Regions from separate parts of the Streptomyces cyclosori genome, predicted to be linked through region 2. Evidence: riboswitches for the same ligand, from Rfam matches in the RefSeq annotation. Region 2 holds a riboswitch; each other region holds the start of a gene.
What was found. Region 2 has a riboswitch for cobalamin ahead of AB5J87_RS34900 (hypothetical protein). Riboswitches for the same ligand answer to the same signal wherever they lie in the genome.
Positions count from the first base shown of each region.

Region 1 (7,210 bases), 140 kb from region 2:
CAGTCAGCGCGGGCGGGCGTGACGTGGTCTTCCAGTCCGCGGCGGACGGCATCGTCCCCGGCGACACCAACGGCAAGCCCGACGTCTTCGTCCGCCGCTTCTTCTGACTGGACCGGTCGGGCCGTGTCGCAGGCGGCTGAGGCATGGGGTCCGTTTTCGGTCGCCGGGGCGCCCGTTCGGGGGCGCGCGGGGGTCGGCGGCACGGGTGCGGGGAAGCGATCAGGGATGAGCGACAACGCGAGCACAGCACGCCACGAGACGTCGACCCGCCTCTACTACGAGACCGGGGACGTGGACGCCTTCTACGACGCCGTGTGGGGCGGAGAGGACATCCACGTCGGCATCTACGACGACCCGCGGGAAGAGGTCGCAGCCGCCTCGCGCCGTACGGTGGAACACGCGGCAAACGCCGTTGCGGACCTGCTGGGACCCGATGCCGTGGTCCTCGATCTCGGCGCCGGATACGGAGGCTCGTCCCGGGTGCTGGCGGAGCGGTTCGGCTGCCGAGTGGTGGCGCTGGACCTGAGCGAGGAGCACAACCGCCGCCACCGCGCGGCCAACGCCCGCCACGGCCTCGACCACCTGATCGACGTCGTCACCGGTTCCCTCAACCATCTGCCCTTCGAGGCCGGGCGCTTCGATGTGGTGTGGTCCCTGGAAGTCCTGTGCCACGTAACTGACCGGGGCTGTGCGCTGGCGGAGGCGCTGCGGGTGCTGCAACCGGGAGGCGCGCTGGTGTTCTCCGACATCATGGTCGGCGAGACCACTCCGGCAGAGGCGGTACGCCCGGCGACTTCCCGTCTCGGCGTCCAGCGACTGGCCACCGTCTCGTCCTACCAGGAGCACCTGGACCGCCTCGCCGTGAAGGCCGACTTCGAGGACCTGACCGAGCATCTGGCCACCCACTACGCGCGCCTCGACCAAGAGGTCCGGGGGCGCACGGACCAGCTGCGGGAGGTGATCAGCGCGGCCTACCTCGACAGTCTGCTGGACAACCTTCCCCAGTGGGTCGACATCACGGGCCGCGGACTGCTGCGCTGGGGGCTCTTCCACGCCCGCCGTCCTGAGCGGGGGTAGCGGGGCGGGCGCGGTGCGGCGGGCCGGGACGCACACGGCGTCCCGGCCCGCGCGGGTCGGCATCAGGAGGCGGGCAGTTCACCCCGGACCGTACGGGCCGCGGCGACCAGGTTCTCCAGGGAGGCGCGGGTCTCGGGCCAGCCGCGGGTCTTCAGACCGCAGTCCGGGTTGACCCAGAGCCGCTCGGCGGGGATCGCCTCAAGGCCGGTGCGCAGCAGTGCGGCGGCCTCCTCGGCGCTGGGAACTCGGGGCGAGTGGATGTCGTAGACGCCGGGCCCGGCCTCGCGCGGGTAGCCGTGGGCGGCGAGTTCGCGGGCGACCTGCATGTGGGAGCGGGCCGCCTCCAGGCTGATGACGTCGGCGTCGAGGTCGTCGATGGCCTGGACGATGTCCCCGAACTCGGCGTAGCACATGTGGGTGTGGATCTGGGTGTCCGGACGGACCCCGGCGGTGGTGAGCCGGAACGCCTCCGTCGCCCAGGTGAGATAGCCGGGCCGGTCGGCGGCGCGCAGCGGCAGCGTCTCGCGCAGCGCGGGCTCGTCCACCTGGATCACGGAGGTGCCGGCGGCCTCCAGGTCCCGCACCTCGTCGCGCAGGGCGAGGGCGACCTGCCGGGCGGTGTCACCGAGGGGCTGGTCGTCGCGGACGAAGGACCAGGCGAGCATGGTGACCGGGCCGGTGAGCATGCCCTTGACCGGCTTGGCCGTCAGGGACTGGGCGTAGGACGTCCAGCGCACGGTCATCGGTTCGGGGCGGGAGATGTCACCGGCCAGGACGGGCGGGCGGACGTAACGGGTGCCGTAGGACTGCACCCAGCCGTGCTGGGTGGCGAGGTAGCCGGTCAGCTGTTCCGCGAAGTACTGCACCATGTCGTTGCGTTCGGCCTCGCCGTGGACCAGGACGTCGATGCCGGTCTTCTCCTGGAAGGCGATGACCTCCTGGATCTCGGCCTTGATGCGCTCTTCGTAGCCGGAGGTGTCGATGCGTCCGGCGCGCAGGTCGGCGCGGGCGGTCCGGAGTTCGCCGGTCTGCGGGAAGGAGCCGATGGTCGTGGTCGGCAGCAGCGGCAGTCCGAGGTGGGCGCGCTGGGCGGCGGCCCGTTCCGCGTACGGCTGGGCACGGCGTGCGTCGGCGTCCGTCACGGCCTCGGTACGGGCGCGGACGGCCGGGGCGCGGGTGATGGGGGAGTTCGCCCGGGAGGCCAGGTCGGCGCGGTTGGCGGCCAGTTCGGCCGTGATCGCTTCGGTGCCCTGGGCCAGCCCCTTGGCCAGGGTGACGATCTCGGCGGTCTTCTGCCGGGCGAAGGCGAGCCAGCGCAGGATCTGCGGCTCGATGTCCCGCTCGGCGGAGGCGTCCAGCGGTACGTGCAACAGCGAGCAGGAGGCGGCGACGTCGACCCGGTCGGCGAGTCCGAGGAGGGTGCCGAGCGTGGACAGGGACTTCCGCAGGTCGTTGATCCAGATGTTGCGGCCGTTGACGACCCCGGCGACCAGGCGCTTTCCGGGCAGTCCGCCGACGGCGGCCAGGGCGTCCAGGTGGGCGGCGGCGGCCTCGGTGAAGTCCAGGGCGAGGCCCTCGACCGGAGCCTTGGCCAGGACTGGCAGTGCGTCGCCCAGCCGGTCGAAGTAGGAGGCGACCAGCAGTTTCGGCCGGTCGGTGAGCGTGCCCAGCTCGCGGTAGGCGCGCTCGGCCGCGTTCAGCTCGGCCGGGGTGCGGTCCTCGACGAGAGCGGGCTCGTCCAGCTGGACCCATTCCGCGCCCGCCGCGCGCAGATCGGCGAGGACCTCGGCGTACACGGGCAGCAGCCGGTCCAGGAGGGTGAGCGGCTCGAAGTCGGCGGGCACGCCGGGGGCGGGCTTGGCGAGCAGGAGATAGGTGACCGGACCGACCAGTACGGGGCGGCCGGTCAGTCCCAGGGCGATGGCTTCCTTGAGCTCCGCGACCTGCTTGGCCGGGTTCGCGAGGAAGACGGTGTCCGGGCCCAACTCGGGTACGAGGTAGTGGTAATTGGTGTCGAACCACTTGGTCATCTCCAGCGGAGCGACCTCCTGGGTCCCGCGCGCCATGGCGAAGTAGCGGTCCAGGGCGTCGGCGTCGACCGCTCCGCGGTGCCGCTCGGGGACGGCGCCCACCATGACGGTGGTGTCCAGGACGTGGTCGTAGTACGAGAAGTCGCCGGTGGGCACCTCGTCGATGCCGGCCTCGGCGAGCTGCTGCCAGTTGGCCCGACGAAGGTCGCTGGCGGTGGCACGGAGGGCGTCGGCGGTGGTGCGGCCCTTCCAGTAGCCCTCGATGGCCTTCTTCAGTTCCCGGTTCTGGCCCTGGCGGGGGTAGCCGTACACGGTGGCCCGTGCTGCCGCGGCTGCGGACGTGCTGGTCACGGAGATCTCCTTCGCGAGATGAATCCCTGAGATCCCGGAGACGGGACGTGAGCGCGAAGGGAATGACGAACCGGACGGCAACGACCCCGCGCGGCAACAGGCACGGTTGTTCCGTCTGGTATGTACGCCGACCCGCCCACGAGGTCACCGGGATGTCCGCGCACGGAACGGTCCGTACGCGGGCAACGGGCAGGTCTTCGGACTCGCGGGCACGCCTGCCGGTCTCCCGGCGGACACCTACTGGCCGTCGCTTCCCAGACCCGGCCGGGCCCAGTGCGTATGACGGCGGTCGTTCCCGCTCACCGCTGCGGGGCAGTCCCGGATTCCCACCGGGTTCCCTCTTACGACGCGCCTGTCTGGCGGACAGGGCGAACCAGCTGCAATGACCACCCTACGGGGTACTGCCGGAAAAGAAGAGCGTGATCCGGCATCCGGGTTGTGGGACCGCGCACTTGGGGCGAGCCGGGGGTGCGGGATGCCCTGCACGGTGCCGCTGGGGATCCTCGTGGCCGCCGATGACGGGAACGGGCGGAGGATTCCGGTCAGACTGGGTGCATGGACGTTGACGTACAGGCTTACATCGACGGCATCGCGCCCGAGCACCGTGCGCTGTTCGACCGGGTGCACCGGCTGATCGTGACGGTGTTTCCCCAGGTGAACCCTGTCCTGTCCTACGGGATGCCGACCTATCGGGTCGGCGGCCGAAAGCTGCATGTCGGAGTGTGGCGGCACGGGATCTCGCTCTACGGATGGGACAAGGACCGGGCGGCCGGTTTCATCGCACGCCATCCCGGTCTCGCCAGCGGGAAGGGGACGATCCGGCTGCGCTCGCAGGATGCGGCGGAGCTCAGCGACGAGGAGCTGGGCGGCCTCGTCCGGGCCTCATTGGCAGCGTGAGGGCGCGCGTACGGTTGAGTGGGCAGGCGGGCGCGGGGCGGGCAGCCGGTCTTCTGGAGCGGGCCTCGGACCGCGTCCGCTGACGCGGCGACCGCGTGATCAGGGTCCGTCCGGTGTGGCGAACGCCGCCCGGTATGCCTGTGGGCTGGTGGCCAGGCGGGACGCGAAGTGCTGGCGCATGGTGACCTCGCTGCCGAAGCCCGCACGCCGTGCGACCTCCGGCATGGACAGGTCGGTGCGCTCCAGGAGCTTCTGGGCCGCCGCGACCCGGCGGTCCAGCAGCCAGCGCAGCGGGGTGGTGCCGGTGGCCGAGGCGAAGTGCCGGGCGAAGGAGCGCGGGGACATCCCGGCACGGGCGGCGAGGTCGGCCACGGAGAGCGGTTCGTCGAGGTGGGCCAGGGCGTAGGCGCGCGCCGCCGCAAGGGAGTCGGCGTCGCGGTCGGCGGGCGGAGTCGGATGCTCGATGAACTGGGCCTGGGCGCCGGTCCGGAACGGGGCGGTGACCATGGAGCGGGCGACCGTCGACGCCGCCTCCGCGCCGTGTTGGGTGCGCACCAGATGGAGGCACAGGTCGATGCCGGCCGCGGTACCGGCGGACGTCCACACGTTGCCGTCCTCCAGGAACAGGGCGTCCGGCTCGACCCTCACCTGCGGGTGGCGGGCCCGCAGTTCGTCGGCCAGGGCCCAGTGGGTCAGTGCCCGGCGCCCGTCCAGCAGTCCCGCTTGCGCGAGGGTGAAGGCGCCGCCGCACAGTGCGGCGATGGTGGTGCCCCGCGCATGGGCGCGACGCAGCGCCGCGAGGACCGGCTCGGGGGCGGGAGTGACGTGGTCGTCCAGGCCCGGGACCAGGATCAACTCGGCGCGGGGCAGCCAGGCGAGAGTGCGGTCGGGAGTGAGCTCGAGCCCGCCGCGCATCGGCACGGGCGTGCGGTCGGCGGCGACCCTGCGCAGCTCGAAGGCGGGCACGCCCCGGTCGGTGCGGTCCGCGCCCCACACCTCAGTGATCACCGAGACGTCGAAGGCCCGGATGCCGGGGAAGGCGAGCAGGGCGATGCGGTGCGGCGCCGCCGGTCGGGTCATGGTGGCAGTAAACCATCGATCGCTGTCTTCCTGCCTTCTGGGATCCTGTGCGGCGGGGCGGCAGGATCGTGGGCATGGAGATCACACGGAACGCAGCGCTGGTAGTGGTGGACGTGCAGAAGGGCTTCGACGAGTCGGAGTTCTGGGGCCCGCGCGACAACCCGGCCGCCGACGGCAACATCGCCGCTCTCATCACGGCCTGGCAGGACACGGGCCGTCCCGTCGTCTTCGTGCGCCACGACTCGGACAAGCCCGGCTCGCCCCTGCGCGGCGGATCCGAGGGCAACGGCTTCAAGGAGTACGTCGAGGAGCGGCGCGGCAAGGGGAGCGGACCGGAACTGCTGGTCACCAAGTCCGTGAACTCGGCGTTCTACGGCACCCCGGACCTCCACGAATGGTTGAAGGCGGCGGGCATCCACCAGGTCGTGCTGGTCGGCATCCAGACCAACATGTGCGTGGAGACCACCGCACGTATGGGCGGCAACCTCGGCTACGACGTCCTGGTCGCGCTCGACGCCACCCACACCTTCGACCTGACCGGCCCCAACGGCTGGCGCCTGACGGCCGACGAACTGGCCAAGGCGAGCGCCGTCTCGCTCCACGGCGGAGGCTTCGCCCAGGTCGTGACGACCGCCGAACTGATCGGTGCCGCCCGCTCCTGAGCGCCGGTCCGTACACCATGAGATGCCGTCGCACGGCGGGAAGGCACTGTCCCGCCGTGCGACGGCATCGCATCACGACAGCGGAGCGGGCTCCTCCGGGGTGAGCGAGTTGCCGCCGGCGATGTGGCCGCAGTCGGACGGGGCCGTGCGGCCGGCGAAGCGGTCGTTGAGCCAGCCCAGCGCGACGGGCGCCCAGGCGACGGTCGCGCCCGTGTGGCTCAGCAGCTCGTACTGGTTGTACTTGACGGCGGAGCGGCCGGTGGCGCAGTACTGACGGGCGAGCGAGCGCACGTCGCCCGCGACCATCACACCGTCACCCGTGCCGATGCCCGAGCGGTTGCTGAAGGTCCCCTCGAAGACACCCCCGTTGCCCTGGCCGATGAAGCCGGGGACGGTCGGGGTGGCGGCGGAGCCGAGGTTGAGCCTGTTCATCGCCGTCACGAAGGCGGGGATCGAGTTGGGGTTGGCGTACTCCGGCTTGGCCATCTTCTTCCAGGTCAGCCCCGGGTAGTGGCCGAGCGCGTTGATGATCGAGCCGCGCTCCAGGTCCTTGTAGACGCTCAGGCCGTAGCTGTTGAGGTAGCTCTTGAGGTCGATGTCGTACGAGCGCGAGACGCCGATGACGGCCATGGGGATGACGCCGGTCCAGACCAGCGAGCCGTCGACGTACTTCAGGTTGTGCGCCGGGTCCACGAGCAGGCCGCCCTCGGCGTACCCGACCAGTCGGCGGTTCACGTCCGGCGCGTAGCTCGGCGCGAGCGCGGCGGCCCAGTTGGTCGCGATGGCGCCGCCCGAGTAGCCGATGAGGCCGAACGAGGTGTGGGAGTCCAGCCCGGTCTCGGCCGCCTTCGTGGCGGCGCGGATGGAGTCCAGGGTGTTGGTGCCGTACTCCGGCCCGGCGGCGAAGTTCGCCTGCTGCCCCTCGGTGTCCGGGATGACGAGGTTGTAACCCTTCAGCAGCAGCGGCGCGATGAGGAGGGACTCCGCGTTGGGGATCGTGCCGCCCAGGGTGACACCGCCGGCGATCGCGCGGGAGGGGCTGTCCTCCGGGTTGAGCGAGTCGTAGAACGACTGGTAGGAGACGGCCTTGCTGCTGTCACCCGTCAGGCTGCG
Region 1 is NZ_CP163520.1:8,063,381-8,070,590, forward strand. Features, by position in the region: gene AB5J87_RS35505 (hypothetical protein) at 1-107, shown strand, start outside; gene AB5J87_RS35510 (cyclopropane-fatty-acyl-phospholipid synthase family protein) at 226-1,077, shown strand; gene metE (5-methyltetrahydropteroyltriglutamate--homocysteine S-methyltransferase) at 1,140-3,458, opposite strand; cobalamin riboswitch at 3,629-3,851, opposite strand; gene AB5J87_RS35520 (iron chaperone) at 4,014-4,355, shown strand; gene AB5J87_RS35525 (GlxA family transcriptional regulator) at 4,455-5,435, opposite strand; gene AB5J87_RS35530 (cysteine hydrolase family protein) at 5,510-6,097, shown strand; gene AB5J87_RS35535 (lipase family protein) at 6,170-7,210, opposite strand, start outside.
Region 1: it holds a riboswitch for cobalamin, as region 2 does, so the genes downstream of both, metE (5-methyltetrahydropteroyltriglutamate--homocysteine S-methyltransferase) here and AB5J87_RS34900 (hypothetical protein) in region 2, are expected to answer to the same signal.

Region 2 (7,210 bases):
ACGTGTGGGGGAGGCGGCGATGGCCTGGCCGATCGCGGAGGTCGCCCGGATGTCGGGGGTGACTGCCCGGACACTGCGGCACTACGACGACATCGGCCTGCTGCCACCGGCCTGGATCGGGGCCAACGGCCACCGCTACTACGAGGACCGCCAACTCCTGCGGCTGCAGCAGATCCTCGTACTGCGGGCACTGGGCGTGGGGTTGCCCGAGATCGACCGGATCCTGGCCTCGCAGGTGGACGAGCTGGAGGCCCTGCGGGGCCACCACCGTCGGCTGCTCGACGAACGCGACCGGCTCCACGCCCTCGCCGGCACCGTGGCCCGCACGATCACCGAACTGGAGCAGTCCAGGAAGGACGGCACAGCCATGATCACCATCAGCCGGCCGGAGAACCTCTTCGAGGGCGTCCGGCCCGCCCACTGCATGAAGGTCCTGCACGACTACCCGGAACTGGTCGGGGCCTTCGAGCGGCAGACGTCGACGTGGACCGAGGCCGAGAGCGAGGCCGACGAGCGCGAGCGCACGGCGCAGATGATCCGGCTGGCCGAGCTGCTGGCCGCCGGCCTGCCCGCCGACGCCGAAGCGGTGCAGGCCGAGATCGACGCCCAGTACCGCACGCTGTCCCGGGTCCGGGCGGCCACCGCTGAGGAGTACCGCGCGATCGGACGTACCTGTGTGGAGAACGAGCACTGGCGCGCGGTGTACGAGGCGATCGCGCCGGGCCTGGCCGCGTACCAGCGGGCCGCCATCGACGCGTACGCCGCGACCCGGCTGCGCTGAGCGGGCAGGGGCCGCCGCCACGGGGGTGCGGCGGCCCCGCACAATTTCGCGTTGCACGCCGAGCGTGCCTAGGTGCCTGCTCCGCGTGGCTCGCTCATGCGCCAGAAGGCTTCGAGGTGTGGTGCGAAGCCCGGTGCCGCGGCGACGAAGTGACCGGCGCCCGGGTGCACGCCGCGCCGGGCAGCGAGTACGGCCGCGAGTGCGTCGCAGATGCGCTCCAGCGCCGCCGCATGACCTCCCGAGGCGACGAGTACGGGAACACCGGCCTCCCGGATCGCATCCAGCCGTGGGCGCGCCTGACTGGTCGGCCGAGCGCCGTGCGCCCGCCGCACACCTGCGATCACCTTCTCCGGAATCGGGCCGTCGCCCAGCGGCGCGCCCGTGAGACGCAGGAACTCCCGCAGCTCGGCCGGGTCCGCCTCCATCCCCTGTGTGAGGACGGCGTCGCCGATGCGCTCAAGCCGCGCCACCTCGGCATCGCCCGGAACGAGATAGTTGAGCGGCGGCTCGATCAACGTCAGCGAGCGCACGCTGCCCGGATCGGCAGCGGTCGCGATCAACGTCCCCAGAACGCCGTAGGAGTGCGCGACCACGTGAGGGCGGCCGACGAGCAGCGGTGCCAGGTCCAGGGCATCGACTTCGAAGTCCTGGCGTTCTTCGGGCGGTGGGCTCGGCGGATAGCCCCGGCGGTGTACGTACGCCATGGTCCACCGCTCGGAGAGCGCGGCGAGAGCACCCCAGGTCGTCCGCGGGCCGGCACCGCCGTGCACCAGCAGGACCTCCGGCCCGTGCCCCTCCCGCGCGACTGCGATTTCGCCCACGCGGGCGAGCTTAACGGCACGGGACGCTCTCCCGGAGGTACCCTTCGTACGTGACGACCTTGCCATGAACATCGGCTCATAGCGGAATGCCGCCGGGCGCACCCGGCCCCGGCCCCCCGTCCGTGTGACCCGGCCCCGCACCGTCCAGGCCGATGTCGAAATCGTGCCACCGGCTCCGTCCCAGGTACATCGGCGGACCACAAGGGGCCGTTGGGGAAGCAAGGAGAGACCGTATGGCGATCGAGCGGATGGACAACGTCGGCATTGTCGTCCAGGACATGGACGCCGCCGTCGCGTTCTTCACGGAACTGGGTTTGGAACTGGAGGGCCGGACACGGATCGAAGGTCCGGTCGCCGACGAGTGCACCGGACTCGACGGCGTCCGCTGCGACATCGCGATGCTCAGGACCCCGGACGGCCACAGCCGCCTCGAACTGGCCAAGTACCTCAGCCCCGCGGTCATCAGCGGCGGACCGGGAAACCGGCCGCACAACATCGCGGGCACGCACCGCGTCATGTTCGCCGTGGACGACATCCAGGACACCGTCACCCGCCTGCGCCCCCATGGCGGCGAAGTCCTGGGCAAAATCGCCCAGTTCCAGGACAGTTACCTGCTCTGCTACCTCCGCGGCCCCGACGGCATCATCGTCGGACTCGCACAGGAACTGCACTGACAACACCAAGCCCCTGTGTGTGCCGCTCTGCGGCGGCACAGCGGTGAGGGCCGCGAACCCGCGGGCCGCGGCCCTCACCGACAGGCGACGATCAGACGCCCCAGCGCAGGGCGATGGTGTCGCCCACGTTGATGACCTTCTCCCGCAGGGCCCCGGCGAAGGCCGAGCCGTCGACGCCGACCTTCCAGGTGTTCGAGCCGCTGTTGGCCTTGCCGTTGACCGCGGTGATGGTTCCGGTGCCCGACGACGGGGTCACCCCCGTGACACAGCCCGAGGGGCTGGCGCCGCTGGTGGCGGCGGCCAGCACATCGCCGAGGGTGGTGGTCGTCCCGGTCGGGGTGAACGCCACCGAGCACACCTTGAGGCTGCCCGCACCGTCGTCGACGGTCAGCGCCAGCTTGGTGGCCGTACCGGCAGTGAAGGTGGGCTGGGCGACCCACTGCGGGGCGCCGGGGGTCACCGGCACCGGCGGAGCCGTGGTGAAGCCACCGCCCGCGACGGCGCGCAGCGCGTCGATCGAGGAGTACGCGGAGGGGGTGGTGTCGGAGGGCTGGTACTTGAAGCCGCCCGCCGGGTTGTACTGGTTGGCTATCAGGAAGTCGACCGGCGTCTTGCCGCTGGACGTCAGGAAGTCACCCGTCTGCGGGTTGAAGCCGCACGCGTTCAGACCGGCCACGCCCCAGCCGTTGGAGCTGGTGTTGACCCCGTACAGGGAGTTGAACGCGCCGGTCCCCGAGACGAGGGTGCTCTTGAGGAAGTTCTTCGCCTTCACGACGCCCGTGTCGGTGCTGGGCACGCCCGAGACGCACAGGGCGGCCATGGCGGCGCCGGTCATGTCGACGTCGCTCGCGGAGTTCAGGACGGTGGGGTTGCCCTCGCCCTTCTGGAAGGTCCAGCCGCCGTCCACGTGCTGGTTGGCGCGGATGCGGGTGACCATGGAGTCGGTGAGCGCCTGCGGCACGCGCTTGCCGCCGCTCTGGGTCTTGGCGCCGCCCAGCGAAAGGGCCGCGAAGACCGTGCCGTTGAAGTTGCCCGACGGACCGAAGTAACCCGCCTCGGCCGTCTGCCAGTAGGAGTAGACGTTCGCGACGAGATTGCGCGAGTCCGAGACGCGGGCCGGGTCGATGCCGGCGGCGTAGGCGTTGAGCGTGCCGCGCTCGTAGTCGGTCACGACCGGCGATGCCTGCGGCCAGCCCGCCGTGGACAGCAGGTTGCGGTAGACGGTCCGGGCGTTCTTCGACGTGTCGCCCCCCGGGTAGACGTCGACGACGGCCGTGCCGGTGGCCGCGAAGGCGCTGAACGCCCACTCGTTGGACAGTCCGGAGCCGGCGTACGAACCGTCCGCCGCCTGAAGGGACTTGAGGTAGTTCACACCGTTGGTCTTGGAGGTGGCGATCTGTGCGGGCGAGGACGTGGCGAAGGCGGGCAGCGCGGTGAGGGCGAGGGCGCCGAGCGCCGCGGGCAGTGCGAGCGCCAGACGGCGGGAGGTGCGGGGTCGGGACATGGCCTGCTCCTGGAATGAGGGACGCCGACCTGACCGGGGCTCACGCGGACGGCGCCCGGAGCCCGGCAGCGGCCGTCCGAACGCGTGGTACGGCTTGTGCATTGCCTGGCCATATGGGCATTCGGGCTCGGAAACGGCCCCCTGCCGTTCCACACCGCTGCGCGTCAGCCCCGGATTCGCACCAGGTTCCCCCATGTGGCAGGCCAGGACGCTACCCGAGCGATCAGGGGTCCGCCAGCCACGCCGAACGGATTCTGCCGCGTGGGGAGTTCGGCCCGCGAGGTGAGACGCAGCCCACCTTGACGCTGTCTTTATCCACGTGGTCCACTCCGACTGATAAGCACTCAGCTCCAGGGGAAGCCGGTCGAAATCCGGCACTGACCCGCAACCGTGGGCCCGGCACCGTCCGGGCGAGTCGGAATGCCTGGAGCCAGGTTTTGCAGCGAGAAACGCCGTCGCGGACTACGGCGTGGTGCCACCGGTTTCCCCGGGCCCCCTCGGGCCGCGGAAGCCCCTTTGCCACGCACTGGTCCGCCCGGCCGACACGAGGGGCCGTGGTGGGGACCGCACAGCAACCAGAGCAGCGCACGGGGCGCAGACGGCTCCTGTCGCTCGTATCGGCGGCGGTGCTGACCGTCGCCGCGGGCGTGACCTTCGTGAGCGGGACCTCCCCCGCCTCCGCCGACCCCCTCGAGAAGTGCACGGCCACCACCGGCGCCATCGTCGCCGTGGATTTCGGCCCCTTCGGCGGCAAGGTCGAGCGCGGCTGCGACACGACCCCGACCACCGGGTACGAGCTGCTGCGCACCGGCGGGTTCACCACCACCGGCACGGTCCACGACGGGGACGCGTTCGTCTGCCGCATCGGCAAGGGTTCCGGTACGCAGTACCCCACCCCGGACAAGGAGGACTGCGTCCTCACCCCGCAGGCCACCGCCTACTGGTCGTACTGGATCGCCTCCCTGGGGCAGAAGAGCTGGACCTACAGCCCGCTCGGCGCGATGGCCCGCACGCCCAAGCCGGGTGACGTGGACGCCTGGGTGTTCGGCGGCACGGACGTCGGCGGCACCTCCGGCAGGCCCGCGTTCTCCCCCGACGACGTCCGCTCCGCCGACGCCATCACCCCGGACCCGACCGTCCCCACCGAGCCGCCCAAGGTGCCCGCCGGAAAGGTCGACGTCCCGGCCGCCACCCGCTGGATCACCAGCCAGCTCAAGGACGGCAAGCGGGTCGTGGACGGCTCGGACACCAACTACTTCCTCACCACCGAGGCCGTGTTCGCCCTGGCGGGCGCCGACCCGAAGAGCCCGGCCGCCAAGAAGGCCGCGGACTTCCTCGCCGAGCCCGAGCAGACCGACGCCTACGCCTACCCGGCCGGCAAGAACGCGGTTCCCGACGCCACCGCCGCCTCCCGCCTCGCCCTGGTCGCCGAAGCCACCGGCAAGGACCCCCGCGCCTTCGGCGGCCACGACCTGCTCGGCGATCTCCTCAAGTACCTCTGCCCGCGTGACATCGGCGACGGCGACACCGTCGACGGCTGCCTCACCAAGGGCGACTTCCGCACGACCGGGCAGTCCGACGCCCAGGCCATGGCCGTCATCGCCCTGTCCAACGGCGGCGCCACCCTCCCCGCCATCGCCGTGAACCGCCTCACCGGCCTGCAGTGCGAGAACGGCGGCTTCACCTCCGTCCTCATCCGCTCCGGCGGCTGGTGCGACAGCGACGCGAACTCCACCGGCCTGATCACCCTCGCCCTCCAGCACGCGGGCGGCCACAACACCGCCGTGCAGAAGGCCCGCGCCTACCTCAAGAAGACCCAGCTCGCCACCGGCGCCTGGCCCTCCTCCGCCACCTCGACCACCGGCAGTCCCGCCTCCACCGCCTGGGCCGCGCAGGCCCTGCGCGCCCTGGGCGACACGGCGTTCGCGGACGCCGGTACCTCCTGGCTCTCCCGGCACCAGTTCCCCGAGGGCGGCTTCGGCTTCGAGGAGGACGACACCGCGTCGCGCCTGTTCGCCACCTCGCCCGCCACCGTCGCCGCCGTCAAGAGCGACCTGGTCGCACTGACCACGAAGGCGAGCGACCCGCCGACCACTCCCCGGCCCGGCGACGGACCCGACCTCAAGAAGGGCGTCGCCTACCTCACCGACACCTCGCGCCTGATCCAGGGCCGCTACTACGAGAGCGGCCCCGGCACCCGCTTCGCGGACTACGGCCTGACCGTCGACGGCGCGTTCGCCCTCGCCGCGACCGGCGGCGACAACACCGTCCTGCGCAACATCGTCGACTTCCTCGACAAGGGCGGCAAGGACGGCAAGGGCCGCACCGTCAACGACTACATGCTGATCGGCACCAAGTACGCCGGCGGCGGTTCCATCGGCAAGACCGCGCTGCTCGCCGAGGCCGTCGGACGCAACCCGCGCGACTTCGCCGGGAAGAACCTCATCTCCGCCCTGGCCGCGGGCCGGTGCGGGGCCAAGGACACCACGTCCACCCCGTACTGCGCGGGCAAGGGCGCCTACCAGAACGCCAAGTCCGTCTTCGACCAGTCCCTCGGCGTCATCGCCCAGCTCCGCGCGGGCGACGCGACCGCCGCGAGCGGCCCGGCCGCCTACCTCAAGAGCGTCCAGCAGTCCTCGGGCGCCTGGCCCAGCCTCATCGGCAAGGCCAGCGACATCGAGGTCGACTCCACCGCGATGGCCGCCATGGCGGTGGCCCTGCTGCCCGACGCCGACTCCCGGCAGGCGGTCGACAAGGCCCTCGCCTGGCTGGCCACCCAGCAGAAGCCGGACGGCGGCTTCCCCGGCGCCTCCGGCAACTCCGTGAACTCCGCCGCCCTCGCCGTCCAGGGGCTCTCCCTGGACGCGGTCAAGTACCGGACGCAGATCGCCAAGGCGCGCACGTTCCTGGCGAGCCAGCAGAACGGCGACGGCGGCTTCCGGATCGCCAAGGAGGGCCAGCCCGGATCCGACGTCCGCGCCTCCACGCAGGCCGTCGGCGGCGCCACCGGCATCTCCTTCGGCCTGCTGACCCGCGACCTGAAGGGCACCAGCCCCCAGCCGCTGCCCACCACCGGCGCCACCCCGGGCACCTCCACCGGCAGCACCGGCGCACCCGCCATCGTGACCCCGGGCGACGCCGCGGGCGGCACGGGCAGCACCGGCGGCACCTCGTCCGGGACCGGCCCGCTGGCCTCCACCGGCACCCAGGCCGGCGCCCTCGCCTGCGCGGCCGTGCTGCTCACCCTCGGCGGCTGGAGCGTCACCCGCGCCGCCAGGCGCCGCCGCCCGAACCCGGGCAGCGACGCATGAGCGGCGACCGGGTCGGGCGCGCCCTCGCCCGCACAGCGGCGGCCCTCGGGCTGACGGTGGCGGCCTTCGCCGCCGCCACGGCCCCCGCGGGCGCCGCCCCGCAGCCGATGGGCCAGTGC
Region 2 is NZ_CP163520.1:7,922,143-7,929,352, reverse strand. Features, by position in the region: gene AB5J87_RS34915 (MerR family transcriptional regulator) at 20-781, shown strand; gene AB5J87_RS34910 (alpha/beta fold hydrolase) at 850-1,602, opposite strand; gene AB5J87_RS34905 (VOC family protein) at 1,836-2,276, shown strand; gene AB5J87_RS34900 (hypothetical protein) at 2,368-3,780, opposite strand; cobalamin riboswitch at 3,875-4,003, opposite strand; cobalamin riboswitch at 4,135-4,205, shown strand; gene AB5J87_RS34895 (prenyltransferase/squalene oxidase repeat-containing protein) at 4,338-7,091, shown strand; gene AB5J87_RS34890 (hypothetical protein) at 7,088-7,210, shown strand, end outside.

Region 3 (7,210 bases), 5.2 Mb from region 2:
CCGCCGAGTTCGACACCTCCCGCACCACCGTGCGCCAGGCCCTCCAGGAGCTGGTGGTCGAGGGCCGCCTGGAGCGCATCCAGGGCAAGGGCACCTTCGTCGCCAAGCCCAAGGTCTCCCAGGCGCTCCAACTGACCTCCTACACCGAGGACATGCGCGCCCAGGGTCTGGAGCCCACCTCCCAGCTGCTGGACATCGGCTACGTCACCGCCGACGACACCCTGGCCGGGCTGCTCGACATCGCGGCCGGCGGCCGGGTGCTGCGCATCGAGCGGCTGCGGCTGGCGAGCGGCGAGCCGATGGCGATCGAGACGACCCATCTGTCGGCCAAGCGCTTCCCCGCGCTGCGCCGCTCGCTCGTCAAGTACACCTCTCTCTACACCGCCCTGAACGAGGTGTACGGGGTGCGGCTCGCCGAGGCCGAGGAGACCATCGAGACGTCCCTGGCCACCCCCCGCGAGGCCGGGCTGCTCGGCACGGACGTGGGCCTGCCGATGCTGATGCTCTCCCGCCACTCGCTGGACGGCGACGGCGAACCGGTGGAGTGGGTGCGCTCGGTCTACCGGGGCGACCGCTACAAGTTCGTGGCCCGGCTCAAGCGGCCGACGGACTGATCGGCCCGCTCGGAAGAACGGACCGATCGGGCCGATCGGGCCGAACCGACCGGACGGCCCCGGCCGACGCCCCGGACGACGCGCCGGGCGACGTCCGGTATCCGGTACAGGGGTTCCGTGACGGGTCCCCGTCCCCTAGATTTCGTGCGCATTACAACAGGTGAGCACAGTGAGGGGACGCAGCCACCATGCCGGACACAACGCAAGTGCGGAGAGCGGTGATCACGCCGGTGCGCGTGGTCATCGCGATCTGTCTGATCGCGCCCTTCGTGGCGATGCTCTGGGTCGGTTCGTACGCGAAGGCCGACCCGGCCCTCGCCGGGATCCCGTTCTTCTACTGGTACCAGATGCTGTGGGTGGTCATCTCGACCGCGCTCACCATGCTCGCGTACAAGCTGTGGCAGCGCGACCAGCAGGGCCGCAAGGCGGGTGAGGGCAAGTGACTCTCGCAGCTGGCGACGGTGTCAACGGCGTCGCGCTCGGCGTCTTCATCTTCTTCTTCCTGGCCGTCACGGTCATCGGCTTCCTGGCCGCCCGCTGGCGCCGGGCCGAGAACGAGCACAGCCTGGACGAGTGGGGCCTGGGCGGGCGCTCGTTCGGCACCTGGGTCACCTGGTTCCTGCTCGGCGGCGACCTCTACACGGCGTACACCTTCGTCGCGGTCCCGGCGGCGGTGTACGCGGCGGGTGCGGCCGGGTTCTTCGCGGTGCCCTACACCATCCTCGTCTATCCGCTGATCTTCACCTTCCTGCCCCGCCTGTGGTCGGTCTCGCACAAGCACGGCTATGTGACGACCTCGGACTTCGTGCGCGGCCGGTTCGGCTCCAAGAGCCTGTCGCTGGCGGTCGCGGTCACCGGCATCCTGGCCACCATGCCGTACATCGCGCTCCAACTGGTCGGCATCCAGGCGGTGCTGGACGTGATGGGCATCGGCGGCTCCGGCAACTGGTTCGTCAAGGACCTGCCGCTGCTGATCGCCTTCGCGGTGCTCGCCGCGTACACCTACTCCTCGGGGCTGCGCGCCCCCGCACTGATCGCGTTCGTGAAGGACACGCTGATCTACATCGTCATCCTGGTGGCGATCATCTACATCCCGATCAAGCTCGGCGGCTTCCACGACATCTTCGCCGCGGCCCGCCACAAGTTCGAGACGCCCAACGCGGCCGGGAAGCCCACGGGCGCGCTGGTGCCCGGTGAAGCGGGCCAGTGGACGTACGCCACGCTCGCCCTCGGCTCGGCGCTGGCGCTCTTCATGTACCCGCACTCGATCACGGCGACCCTCTCCTCCCGCAGCCGCAACGTCATCCGCCGCAACACCACGATCCTGCCCCTGTACTCCCTGATGCTGGGGCTGCTCGCGCTGCTCGGCTTCATGGCGATCGCGGCCGGGGTCAAGGTCAAGAACGGCCAGCTGGCGATCCCGCAGCTGTTCGAGGACATGTTCCCGGACTGGTTCGCGGGCGTGGCCTTCGCGGCGATCGGCATCGGCGCGCTCGTCCCGGCGGCGATCATGTCGATCGCAGCCGCGAACCTGTTCACCCGCAACATCTACAAGGACTTCATCAAGCCGGACGCCACGCCGAAGCAGGAGGCCCAGGTCTCCAAGTTCGTCTCGCTCCTGGTGAAGGTGGGCGCCCTGGTCTTCGTCCTGACCATGGACAAGACGGTCGCGATCAACTTCCAGCTGCTCGGCGGCATCTGGATCCTGCAGACCTTCCCGGCGCTGGTCGGCGGTCTGTTCACCCGCTGGTTCCACCGCTGGGCGCTGCTCGCGGGCTGGGCGGCCGGCATGCTCTACGGCACGCTCGCCGCGTACGGGGTGGCCTCCCCCACCCAGAAGCACTTCGGCGGCAGCTCCAAGGAGATCCCGGGCATCGGTGAGATCGGCTACATCGGCCTCACCGCGTTCGTCCTGAACGTCGCCGTCACCGTCGTCCTCACGGTCGCCCTGCGGGCCCTGAAGGCCCCCGACGGCGTCGACGAGACCTCCCCGGAGGACTACACGGCGGACGCCGGCGAGCCCGGCGTACAGACCGAGCTGCCCCCGGCGACGGCGGGCTCCGCGCACTGAGCCGACCCTTCACCGAACGCACACGGGCCGCCGGGAATCCCGGCGGCCCGTTGTCGCGTTCCGGGAAGGCGAGTTGACGCTCTGCCACGCGATGATTTCACCGCGACACAACATGTGGGGGTGGAGTCGGAACCCGGCACAAGATGTATGCTCGTCATCGCTGTCGACGCAGGGGAATCCGGTGCAAATCCGGAACTGTCCCGCAACGGTGTACTGGTGTGCATACGCGCACTTTGTTCAGTCCGAGGTCCTGCCGACAGCGCACCCTGGGCCATCCGGTCCGGGTGCCCAGACGTCCGGGCCTCGCGGAATGGGCAGGTGGACGCGACGTACCCCCGATGGGGTGTGTTCGTGTGCCCGCACCCTCCCCCAAGGCCCCGTGCCGAGCGAGGAGTGCCCCCACGTGACCATCGCCCCTGCGGATCCCGCTTCAGCGATCGCCGACGAGCAGGCGGACGCCCCCGGGACCGCCCTGCTGCGGACCCTGACCGACCTCACCGCCGATCTGCCGGACACCGACCCCGGCCGTGTCGCCGCCGCCGCGCTGCGCGGCCGGAACGCGCGCTCGGACGAGGCGGAGCTGCGTGGGCTGGCCACCGAGGCCGCCGCCGGCCTCATCTCCGAGGACCCGGCGTACTCCCGTCTGGCCGCCCGGCTGCTGACGATCACGATCGCCGAGGAGGCCGCGACCCAGGGTTCGGTCTCCTTCGCCCGGTCCGTCGCCGTCGGCCACACCGAGGGCCTGATCGCCGACCGCACCGCCGACTTCGTCGCGCTGCACGCGGCCCGGCTGGACGCCTTGGTCGACGCCTCCCTCGCCGACGGCGCCGACGACCGCTTCGGCTACTTCGGCCTGCGCACCCTCTACTCCCGCTACCTGCTGCGCCACCCGATCACCCGCAAGGTCATCGAGACCCCGCAGCACTTCATGCTCCGGGTCGCGGCGGGCCTGGCCGAGGACGACTCGGCGCGCGCGCTCGACGAGGTCGCCTCGCTGTACGGGCTGATGAGCCGGCTGGACTACCTGCCGTCCTCCCCCACGCTCTTCAACTCCGGCACCCGCCACCCGCAGATGTCCAGCTGCTACCTGCTGGATTCCCCGCAGGACGAACTGGACTCGATCTACGACCGCTACCACCAGGTGGCGCGGCTCTCCAAGCACGCGGGCGGCATCGGCCTCTCCTACTCCCGCATCCGCTCGCGCGGCTCCCTCATCCGGGGCACCAACGGGCACTCCAACGGCATCGTGCCGTTCCTGAAGACGCTGGACGCCTCCGTGGCGGCGGTCAACCAGGGCGGTCGGCGCAAGGGCGCGGCGGCGGTCTACCTGGAGACCTGGCACTCCGACATCGAGGAGTTCCTGGAGCTGCGGGACAACACGGGCGAGGACGCCCGGCGCACCCACAACCTGAACCTGGCGCACTGGATCCCGGACGAGTTCATGCGCCGGGTGGACGCGGACGGCACCTGGTCGCTGTTCTCCCCCGCCGACGTGCCCGAGCTGGTCGACCTGTGGGGCGACGAGTTCGACGCCGCCTACCGCAGGGCCGAGGCGGCCGGTCTGGCCCAGAAGACCATGCCGGCGCGGGACCTGTACGGCCGGATGATGCGCACCCTGGCGCAGACCGGCAACGGCTGGATGACCTTCAAGGACGCCTCCAACCGGACCGCCAACCAGACGGCGGAGCCGGGCCACACGGTCCACTCCTCCAACCTGTGCACCGAGATCCTGGAGGTCACCGACGACGGCGAGACGGCCGTCTGCAACCTCGGCTCGGTCAACCTCGGCTCCTTCGTGCTGGCCTCCGGCGAGATCGACTGGAAGCGGCTGGACGAGACCGTCCGCACCGCCGTGACCTTCCTCGACCGGGTCGTCGACATCAACTTCTACCCGACCGAGCAGGCCGGCCGCTCCAACGCCAAGTGGCGTCCGGTGGGCCTGGGCGCGATGGGTCTGCAGGACGTCTTCTTCAAGCTGCGCCTGCCCTTCGACTCCCCCGAGGCGAAGGCGCTCTCCACCCGGCTGGCCGAGCGCATCATGCTCACCGCGTACGAGGCGTCCTGCGACCTCGCCGAGCGGTCGGGCCCGCTGCCCGCGTGGGACAAGACCCGCACCGCGCGCGGCGTGCTCCACCCCGACCACTACGACGTCGAGCTGAACTGGCCGGAGCGCTGGGCGGCGCTGCGCGAGCGGATCGCCACGACCGGCATGCGCAACTCGCTGCTGCTCGCGATCGCCCCGACCGCGACCATCGCCTCCATCGCCGGTGTCTACGAGTGCATCGAGCCGCAGGTCTCCAACCTCTTCAAGCGCGAGACGCTGTCGGGTGAGTTCCTCCAGGTCAACGGCTACCTGGTGGACGACCTGAAGAAGCTCGGCGTGTGGGACGCGCAGTCCCGCGAGGCGCTGCGCGACGCCAGCGGCTCGGTCCAGGACTTCAACTGGATCCCGGCCGACGTGCGCGCGCTGTACCGCACCGCGTGGGAGATCCCGCAGCGCGGTCTGATCGACATGGCGGCGGCCCGGACCCCGTTCCTGGACCAGTCGCAGTCGCTGAACCTGTTCCTGGAGACGCCCACCATCGGCAAGCTGTCGTCGATGTACGCGTACGCCTGGAAGCAGGGGCTGAAGACCACGTACTACCTGCGCTCGCGCCCGGCCACCCGGATCGCCCGCGCCGCCCAGGCCGCGGCCCCCATCCCGGTCCAGCAGGCCGCCCCCGACGCCGACGCGATCGCCTGCTCCCTTGAGAACCCCGAGTCCTGCGAGGCATGCCAGTAATGAGCTCCACCGAGAACAAGTCCGCCTCTGACAAGAACCTGCTCGACCCGGGCTTCGAACTGACCCTGCGTCCGATGCGCTACCCGGACTTCTACGAGCGCTACCGCGACGCGATCAAGAACACCTGGACCGTGGAGGAGGTCGACCTCCACTCGGACGTCGCCGACCTCGCCAAGCTGTCCCCGGGCGAGCAGCACATGATCGGCCGGCTGGTGGCGTTCTTCGCCACCGGCGACTCGATCGTGGCCAACAACCTCGTCCTGACGCTGTACAAGCACATCAACTCCCCCGAGGCGCGGCTGTACCTGAGCCGTCAGCTCTTCGAGGAGGCCGTGCACGTCCAGTTCTATCTGACGCTGCTCGACACCTACCTCCCCGACCCGGAGGACCGCGCGGCGGCGTTCGACGCGGTGGAGAACATCCCCTCCATCCGTGAGAAGGCGCAGTTCTGCTTCAAGTGGATGGACTCGGTCGAGAAGATCGACCAGCTGGAGACGCAGGCCGACCGCCGCCGCTTCCTGCTGAACCTGATCTGCTTCGCCGCGTGCATCGAGGGCCTGTTCTTCTACGGCGCCTTCGCGTACGTGTACTGGTTCCGCTCGCGCGGTCTGCTGCACGGCCTGGCCACCGGCACCAACTGGGTGTTCCGGGACGAGACGATGCACATGAACTTCGCCTTCGAGGTCGTGGACACCGTCCGCAAGGAGGAGCCGGAGCTCTTCGACGACCTGCTCCAGCAGCAGGTCACCGACATGATCAAGGAAGCGGTGGAGGCCGAGCTGCAGTTCGGCCGCGACCTGTGCGGCGACGGTCTGCCGGGCATGAACACCGAGTCGATGCGCGAGTACCTCCAGTGCGTCGCCGACCAGCGTCTGACGCGCCTCGGCTTCGCCCCGGTGTACGGCTCGGCGAACCCGTTCTCCTTCATGGAGCTCCAGGGCGTCCAGGAGCTGACGAACTTCTTCGAGCGCCGCCCGTCCGCCTACCAGGTGGCGGTCGAGGGCTCGGTGGGCTTCGACGAGGAGTTCTGATCCTTCGGACGAGCTGTGAAAGGGGCCCGCACCCCGAAGGTGCGGGCCCCTTTCGCGTCCTGCGGGCGACCGGGAATCAGTCGTTCGGGACGACCTCGTAGCGCGGGGTGTTCTCCGCCATCTGGCGCAGCGCGTCCTTGCGGTCGCGCTTGGAGAGGCGGTCGATGTACAGGTAGCCGTACAGGTGGTCCGTCTCGTGCTGGAGGCAGCGGGCGAAGTAGCCGGTGCCGCGGACCCGGATCGGGTTGCCCTCGGCGTCCTGGCCGCTGACCACCGCGTAGTCCGGGCGGGCGAGCTCGGCGTAGGCGGTCGGGACCGAGAGGCAGCCCTCGTTGGACTCGTCGAGCACGCGGCGGTCGGCCGGCAGCTCCTCCAGGACCGGGTTGCAGACGACGCCGACGTGGCGCACGCCCTCGTCGTCCATGCAGTCGTAGACGAAGACCTTCAGGTCCACGCCGATCTGGTTGGCGGCCAGGCCCACGCCCTCGGCGGTGCGCTGGCTGGCGAACATGTCGTCGACCAGGGCGGCGAGCTTGTCGTCGAACTCGGTGACGTCCTTGCACTCCTTGTGCAGCACCGGGTTGCCGACGACCGTGATCGGCCGGGACGTGCCCCGCTCGCGGTACGCCTGCTCGCGCTCCTCGCAGTCCTCCGTGTCGACGACGAACCCGTCGTTCTCGACCTGCTGGTCCGTCTCCTGCTGCGACATCTT
Region 3 is NZ_CP163520.1:2,756,739-2,763,948, forward strand. Features, by position in the region: gene AB5J87_RS12135 (GntR family transcriptional regulator) at 1-614, shown strand, start outside; gene AB5J87_RS12140 (DUF3311 domain-containing protein) at 803-1,057, shown strand; gene mctP (monocarboxylate uptake permease MctP) at 1,054-2,685, shown strand; cobalamin riboswitch at 2,816-2,958, shown strand; gene AB5J87_RS12150 (ribonucleoside-diphosphate reductase subunit alpha) at 3,089-5,467, shown strand; gene AB5J87_RS12155 (ribonucleotide-diphosphate reductase subunit beta) at 5,467-6,498, shown strand; gene def (peptide deformylase) at 6,575-7,207, opposite strand.
Region 3: it holds a riboswitch for cobalamin, as region 2 does, so the genes downstream of both, AB5J87_RS12150 (ribonucleoside-diphosphate reductase subunit alpha) here and AB5J87_RS34900 (hypothetical protein) in region 2, are expected to answer to the same signal.

Region 4 (7,210 bases), 1.8 Mb from region 2:
ACCAGCCAGGCGGGCAGCGAGCCCAGTTCGGACGGGATCTCCACGTCCTCGTAGGACAGGCCGAGGGTGGCGGGGGTGCCGCGGTGGATCTGCGGGGTGAGCCGGACCCGGTCCCCCGCCGCCGGGGTGCCTTCGGTGACCCGTTCCAGGCGGCGCACCACGGTGTCGGCCGGGTGCGGCGCGTCCTCGACGACGGGTCCGACCACGGCGTGGATGCCGGGGCCCTCGATCGCGTACACGCCGGGGCGTTGCGCGGCCAGGCAGCGGGTCAGGGTGATCCGGCCGGGCGCGGTGGCGTGCACGGTGAGTTCGGGGTCGGCGGGCAGGGGGCGGCCCGGCGGCGCCTTGAGGGCGGCGTCGCTCGCGTACCGTCCGGCGGCCACCGCTGCCGCGCCGACGCCGATGAGTGTGGTGACGGCCGCTGCCGTCGCTGTTGCCGGGCGCACCGCTCCAGTGTGGGCAGCCGTCGCGCGCGCGGCCAGTGGACGGGGTCCTACCGGGTCACTCCCCCGGCCCGGCCCCGGGCTGTCCGTACCCCCGGAACTGCTCGGCGGCCCGGTCCAGGTCGGCCGGGGAGAGCAGGGAGGGGGTGCGGCCGGGGATCGCGGAGGCGGTGAGCCAGAGGCGGCACATCCACTCCAGCTGGGCGGTGCGGTCGTACGCCTCGGAGAGGGTGGTTCCGTAAGTGATCGTTCCGTGGTTGCGCAGCAGGCAGGCGGTGCGGCCCTCCAGTGCGCGCACCATGTTTCGCGCCAGTTCCTCGGTGCCGTACAGCGCGTACGGCGCGACCTGGACCGGACCACCGAGGGCGGCGGTCATGTAGTGGACCGGCGGCAGCTCGTCGACCAGGGTGGAGACGGCGGTGGCGTGCACGGCGTGGGTGTGGACGACGGCGCGGGCGGCGGTGTTCGCGTGCACGGCGAGGTGCACGGGCAGCTCGCTGGTGGGGCGGAGCGTGCCGGTCACCTGGCGGCCGGTGAGGTCGACGGCGACGGTGTCGTCGGGGCCGAGGCGGTCGTAGGGGACGCCGCTCGGGGTGACCAGGACGAGGTCGCCCACGCGTACCGAGACGTTGCCGGAGGTGCCCACGACCAGGCCCTCCTCGGCGGTGCGGCGCGCGGTGGCGGTCAGTTCGGCCCAGGCGGCGGCGATCGTTTCGCGGTCGTTCGGCTCTCCCATGGGGCGATCCTCGCAGGCCGTGCGGCGGGCGCCAGAGGGTGACCAGTATCTCTTTCTCTGGGGCATTTGAACGCTTGAAGGCGTTTGTCAGGGCCTGCACACCGCAAAAAGCGGTCAGATACACCGCAGGGCCGGACCCAGTTCACCTTCCGTTCATCCAGGTTACTTACGTTCATCGCAACACTGACGTCGAACGATTGCCTGGGTAAATGGAACACATCACGCTGCTGCTCGCCATTGTGGTCGTGACAGCTCTAGTGTTCGATTTCACGAACGGTTTCCATGACACCGCCAACGCGATGGCCACCACCATCTCGACCGGCGCACTGAAGCCCAAAGCCGCGGTGGCCATGTCCGCCGCGCTCAACCTGGTCGGCGCGTTCCTGTCGGTGGAGGTCGCCAAGACGATCTCCGGCGGGATCGTCAACGAAAAGGGCATCAGAACCGAAGTGATCTTCGCGGCCCTGGTCGGCGCCATCCTGTGGAACCTGGTGACCTGGCTGCTCGGTCTGCCGTCCAGCTCGTCCCACGCCCTGTTCGGCGGTCTGATCGGCGCGGCCGTGATGTCGGCCGGCTGGTCCTCGGTCAACGGCTCCACCGTCGTCACCAAGGTGCTGCTGCCCGCCGTCGCCGCCCCGATCGTCGCGGGCGTCGCCTCGATGCTGGCGACCCGCCTCACGTACCGGATCAACCGCAACACGGACGAGAAGGCCACCGCCAAGGGCTACCGGGCCGGACAGATCGCCTCCGCCGGTCTCGTCTCGCTCGCCCACGGCACCAACGACGCGCAGAAGACCATGGGCATCATCACCCTGGCCCTGGTCACCGGCGGTGTGCTGCACCCGGGCGCCAACCCCCCGATGTGGGTCATCGTCTCGGCCGGCCTGGCCATCGCCATGGGCACCTACCTCGGCGGCTGGCGCATCATCCGCACCATGGGCAAGGGCCTGACCGAGCTGGCGCCGCCGCAGGGCTTCGCCGCCCAGTCCGGTGCCGCCACCGTCATCCTGGCCTCCTCGCACCTCGGCTTCTCCCTCTCCACCACCCAGGTCTGCTCCGGCTCCGTCATGGGCGCGGGTCTGGGCCGCAAGGGCGGTGTGGTCCGCTGGTCCACCGCGACCCGGATGTTCGTGGCGTGGGGCCTGACCCTGCCGGCCGCCGGTCTGGTGGGCGCGGGCGCCGAGTTCCTCACCGGCCAGGGCACCTGGGGCGTCGTCCTCGTGGCGATCCTGCTGGTCGCGGGCTCCGGCTTCATCTGGAAGCTGTCGCGCCGCGAGCCGGTCGACCACAACGACGTCACCGCCGCTCCCGCCGCCACCGAGACCCCGGCCGAGCCCGCGGGCGTGGTGACCACCGCCATGGCCGCCGTCACCCCGCCCCCGACCGCCGCCGCCGTGGCCGTGGCCGCCGACCTGACGGCGACCATCGCGGCCCCGGCCCCGGTGGCCCCCGCCGACCCGCCCCGCCCGGCCACGGTCTGACGGCCGCCGCGCACCCGAAGGAATCGTCATGCACATCGACTGGGCAGCTCTCGGCACCGTCTTCGGTGTCAGCCTCATCGTCACCGTCGGCCTGGTGGGCCTGTTCACCGTCGGCATCGTCGGACTCAGCAAGCAGCAGTCCGCGGCGGCCGGCAAGGGCAACGTCACGGTGGCCCGCACCACCGCCTACCTCTGCTTCGCGCTCTGCGCTGCGGCCGTCGCGTACGGCATCAACCTGATCGTCGGCAAGTAGCGCCGCACGCGTCGCACGCACCACCGGAACCGCCCCGCGGCACGGCCGCGGGGCGGTTCTCTGTGTGCCCCAACACACTCTCCCGTCGCAGGTCAGCAGCGAGTTGACGGGCGTTCCCCGGCGTGGTGGACTGCCCGAGCCATTTACGGCGGCAGAAGAGGAAGCCGGTGCGAATCCGGCGCGGTCCCGCCACTGTCACCGGGGAAGCATCCCCGTGAGCCAGGAACTCTCACCGCCGGTCGACGTCGTACCAGGGCGCGGACACCCTGAGTGAGGACACACCGCCATGCGCGCCTGCCAGTTCTCGGCACCCCCCACCCGTACCGGAGTTCCTCGCGGCGTTGCGAAGGGCTGACCCCGATGCGTGCCGACCGCACCTTCGCGTACGGCGCCACCGCCGGGCTCCTCGGTGACCTGCTCCTCGGCGACCCGCGCCGGGGCCACCCGGTCGCGGCGTTCGGCCGGGCCGCCGCCGCCGTCGAGCGCGCGCTGTGGCGCGACCACCGGGGCTGGGGCGCGCTGCACACCGCCGTGTGCGCCGGGGGCGCCGCGGGCGCCGCACTGCTCGCCACGCGCGCGGTGCGCGGCCGGCCGGCCGCCTCCGCCGCCCTGACCGCCGCCGCCACCTGGGCCGTCGTCGGCGGCACCTCGCTCGGCCGGGAGGCCCGCGCGATCGGCGCCGCCCTCGACGCGGGGGACGTCGAGGCGGCCCGCGCGCGGCTGCCCCATCTGTGCGGGCGCGACCCGCAGACCCTGGACGCGCCCGGCATCGCGCGCGCCGTCGTCGAGTCCGTCGCCGAGAACACCTCCGACGCCGTGGTCGGCGCCCTGGTGTGGGGGGCGCTCGCGGGGGTGCCCGGCCTGGTGGCGTTCCGCGCCGTCAACACCCTGGACGCGATGGTCGGCCACCGCTCGCCGCGCCACCTGCGCTACGGCTGGGCCTCGGCGCGCCTGGACGACGTGGCGGGCTGGCCCGGCGCCCGGCTCACCGCCGCCCTCGCGGTGGCCGCCGGGGGCTCCCCGCGCGCGGCCACGCGCGCGTGGCGGGCGGACGCGGCCAAGCACCCGAGCCCCAACGCGGGCCCGGTGGAAGCGTCGTTCGCGGGTGCGCTCGGCGTCCGGCTGGGCGGCACGCTCTCGTACGGCGGACGGGTCGAGCACCGGCCCGTCCTCAACGGCCCAGGCCGGGCCGTCGAGGTCGGTGACATCGAACGAGCGGTGCGGCTGTCGCGGCGGGTGGGCTGGCTGGCCCTGGGCGTCGCTGTCGCGGTGAGGAAGGTACGTACATGAGCGGCGGTCTGCTGATCGCGGGCACCACGTCCGACGCCGGGAAGAGCGTCGTCACCGCGGGCATCTGCCGGTGGCTGGTGCGCCAGGGCGTGAAGGTGGCGCCGTTCAAGGGACAGAACATGTCCCTCAACTCGTTCGTCACGCGCGAGGGCGCGGAGATCGGCCGGGCGCAGGCGATGCAGGCGCAGGCGGCGCGCGTCGAGCCGTCCGCGCTGATGAACCCCGTGCTGCTCAAGCCGGGGAGCGACCGTTCGAGCCAGGTCGTGCTCATGGGCCGGCCGGTGGGCGAACTGAGCGCCCGCGGCTACCACGGCGGACGCCAGGAAGCACTCCTGGGCACCGTTCTGGACTGTCTGGAGCGGCTGCGGGGCACATATGACGCCGTGATCTGCGAAGGGGCGGGCAGCCCGGCCGAGATCAATCTGCGGCGCACCGACATCGTGAACATGGGCATCGCGCGGGCGGCGAAACTGCCGGTCGTGGTGGTCGGCGACATCGACCGGGGCGGGGTGTTCGCCTCGTTCTTCGGCACGACCGCGCTGCTCAGCCCGGAGGACCAGGCCCTGGTGGCGGGGTACATGGTCAACAAGTTCCGCGGCGACGTCACGCTCCTGGAACCGGGCATCGACATGCTGCACGGCCTCACCGGGCGGCACACGTACGGGATCCTGCCGTACGCGCACGGGCTCGGCATCGACGAGGAGGACGGGCTGCGGGTCTCGCTGCGCGGCACCGTGCGCGAGTCCGTGGTGGCGCCGCCGGTCGGCGAGGACGTGCTGCGCGTGGCGGTCTGCGCGGTGCCGCTGATGTCCAACTTCACCGATGTCGACGCGCTCGCCGCCGAGCCGGGCGTGGTCGTGCGGTTCGTGGACCGGCCCGAGGAGCTCGTCGACGCGGATCTGGTCGTCGTGCCGGGAACCCGGGGCACGGTCCGGGCGTTGGAGTGGCTGAGGGAACGGGGGCTGGCGCGGGAGCTGGCGCGCAGGGCGGCCGAGGGGCGTCCGGTGCTGGGGATCTGCGGCGGGTTCCAGGTGCTCGCAGAGCACATCGAGGACGAGGTCGAGTCGCGGGCGGGCTCCGTGACGGGTCTCGGACTGCTGCCCGTGCGGGTGCGGTTCGCGGCCGAGAAGACACTTGCACGGCCGACCGGTGAGGCGCTGGGCGAGCGCGTGGAGGGATACGAGATCCACCACGGCGTCGCCGAAGTGCTGGGCGGGGAAGCCTTCTTGGACGGATGCCGGGTCGGTGCGGTCTGGGGGACGCACTGGCACGGGTCACTTGAGAGCGACGGATTCAGGCGGCGGTTCCTGGAGCGGGTCGCGAGCGCCACCGGACGGCGTTTCGTGCCCGCCCCCGACACGTCGTTCGGTGCGCTGCGCGAGGAGCAGCTGGACCGCCTCGGGGACCTCATCGAAGAACACGCGGACACGGACGCCCTCATGCGGCTCATCGAGCAGGGGGCTCCGGTCGGACTTCCCTTCATCGCACCAGGAGCGCCCGCATGAGCACTGTGCTGTTGCTGTCGACCGCCGACACCGACCTCCTGGCGGCCCGGGCCTCCGGGGCGCCCTACCGGATCGGCAACCCGACCCGTCTCGACGTGGCCGAGGAGCTGCCCGCCCTGCTCGACGGGGCGGCCGTCGCCGTGGTGCGCCTGCTCGGCGGCAAGCGCGCCTGGGAGGACGGGCTGGCGGCGCTGCGGGCCGCCGGGATCCCCACCGTGCTGCTGGGCGGGGAGTCGGTGCCGGACGCCGAGCTGATGGCCGAGTCGTCGGTGCCCGCCGGTGTGGTCGCCGAGGCCCTGCGCTATCTGGTGGAGGGCGGCCCGGGCAATCTGGTGGAGCTGGCCCGCTTCCTCTCCGACACCGTGCTGCTGACCGGCGTCGGCTTCGCCGAGCCGCAGCCGATGCCCGAGTGGGGCGTGCACGGCAGGCGCGCGCGGCTCGCGGACCGGCCGACCGTGGGCGTGCTCTTCTACCGCGCGCACGAGCTGTCCGGCAACACCGCGTTCGTCGACGTCCTGTGCGACAGCATCGAGGCCCACGGCGCCAACGCCCTTCCGGTGTACGTGGGTTCGCTGCGCGGTGCCGAGCCCGCGCTGTACGAGACGCTGGGCCGGGCCGACGCGCTGGTCGCCACCGTCCTGGCGGCGGGCGGCGCCACCGCCGCGCGGGCCAGTGCGGGCGGCGACGAGGACGCCTGGGACATCGGCGCCCTGGCCGAGCTGGACGTGCCGGTGCTGCAAGGGCTCTGCCTCACCTCCGCCAAGGCCGTCTGGGAGGCGTCGAACGCGGCGGTCTCCCCCATGGACGCGGCGATGCAGGTGGCCATCCCCGAGTTCGACGGCCGGCTGATCACGGTCCCGTTCTCCTTCAAGGAACAGGGCCCGGACGAGGTGCCGGTCTATGTCGCCGACCCCGAGCGGGCCTCCCGGGTCGCCGGGATCGCGGTGCGCCACGCCCGGCTCAGGCACAAGCCCAACGCGGAGAAGAGGATCGCGCTGGTCTTCACCGCCTACCCCACCAAGCACTCCCGGGTGGGCAACGCGGTGGGCCTGGACACCCCCGCCTCCGCCGTCCGCGTCCTGGACGCCCTGCGCGACGCGGGGTACGCGGTGGAGGGCCACCCGGACGACGGGGACGAGCTGATCCACCGGCTGATCGCGGCGGGCGGCCACGACGTGGAGTGGCTCACCGAGGAGCAGCTGGCCGCCGCCCCCGCGCGCGTACCGCTCGCCGACTACCGCTCCTGGTTCGAGGAGCTGGCGCCCGAGCTGCGCGCGAGCATCCGGGAGCACTGGGGCGAGCCCCCGGGACAGCTGTACGTGGACGGCGACGAGATCGTGCTCGCCTCCCTCCGGTTCGGCAACGTGGTGGTGATGATCCAGCCGCCGCGCGGCTTCGGCGAGAACCCGATCGCGATCTACCACGACCCCGACATGCCGCCCTCCCACCACTATCTGGCGGCCTACCGCTGGCTGGAGACCCCGGTGTCGCGGGGCGGCTTC
Region 4 is NZ_CP163520.1:6,095,717-6,102,926, reverse strand. Features, by position in the region: gene AB5J87_RS26960 (alpha/beta hydrolase) at 1-446, opposite strand, end outside; gene AB5J87_RS26955 (class II aldolase/adducin family protein) at 502-1,179, opposite strand; gene AB5J87_RS26950 (anion permease) at 1,389-2,660, shown strand; gene AB5J87_RS26945 (hypothetical protein) at 2,689-2,913, shown strand; cobalamin riboswitch at 3,023-3,165, shown strand; gene AB5J87_RS26940 (cobalamin biosynthesis protein) at 3,274-4,203, shown strand; gene AB5J87_RS26935 (cobyric acid synthase) at 4,200-5,708, shown strand; gene cobN (cobaltochelatase subunit CobN) at 5,705-7,210, shown strand, end outside.
Region 4: it holds a riboswitch for cobalamin, as region 2 does, so the genes downstream of both, AB5J87_RS26940 (cobalamin biosynthesis protein) here and AB5J87_RS34900 (hypothetical protein) in region 2, are expected to answer to the same signal.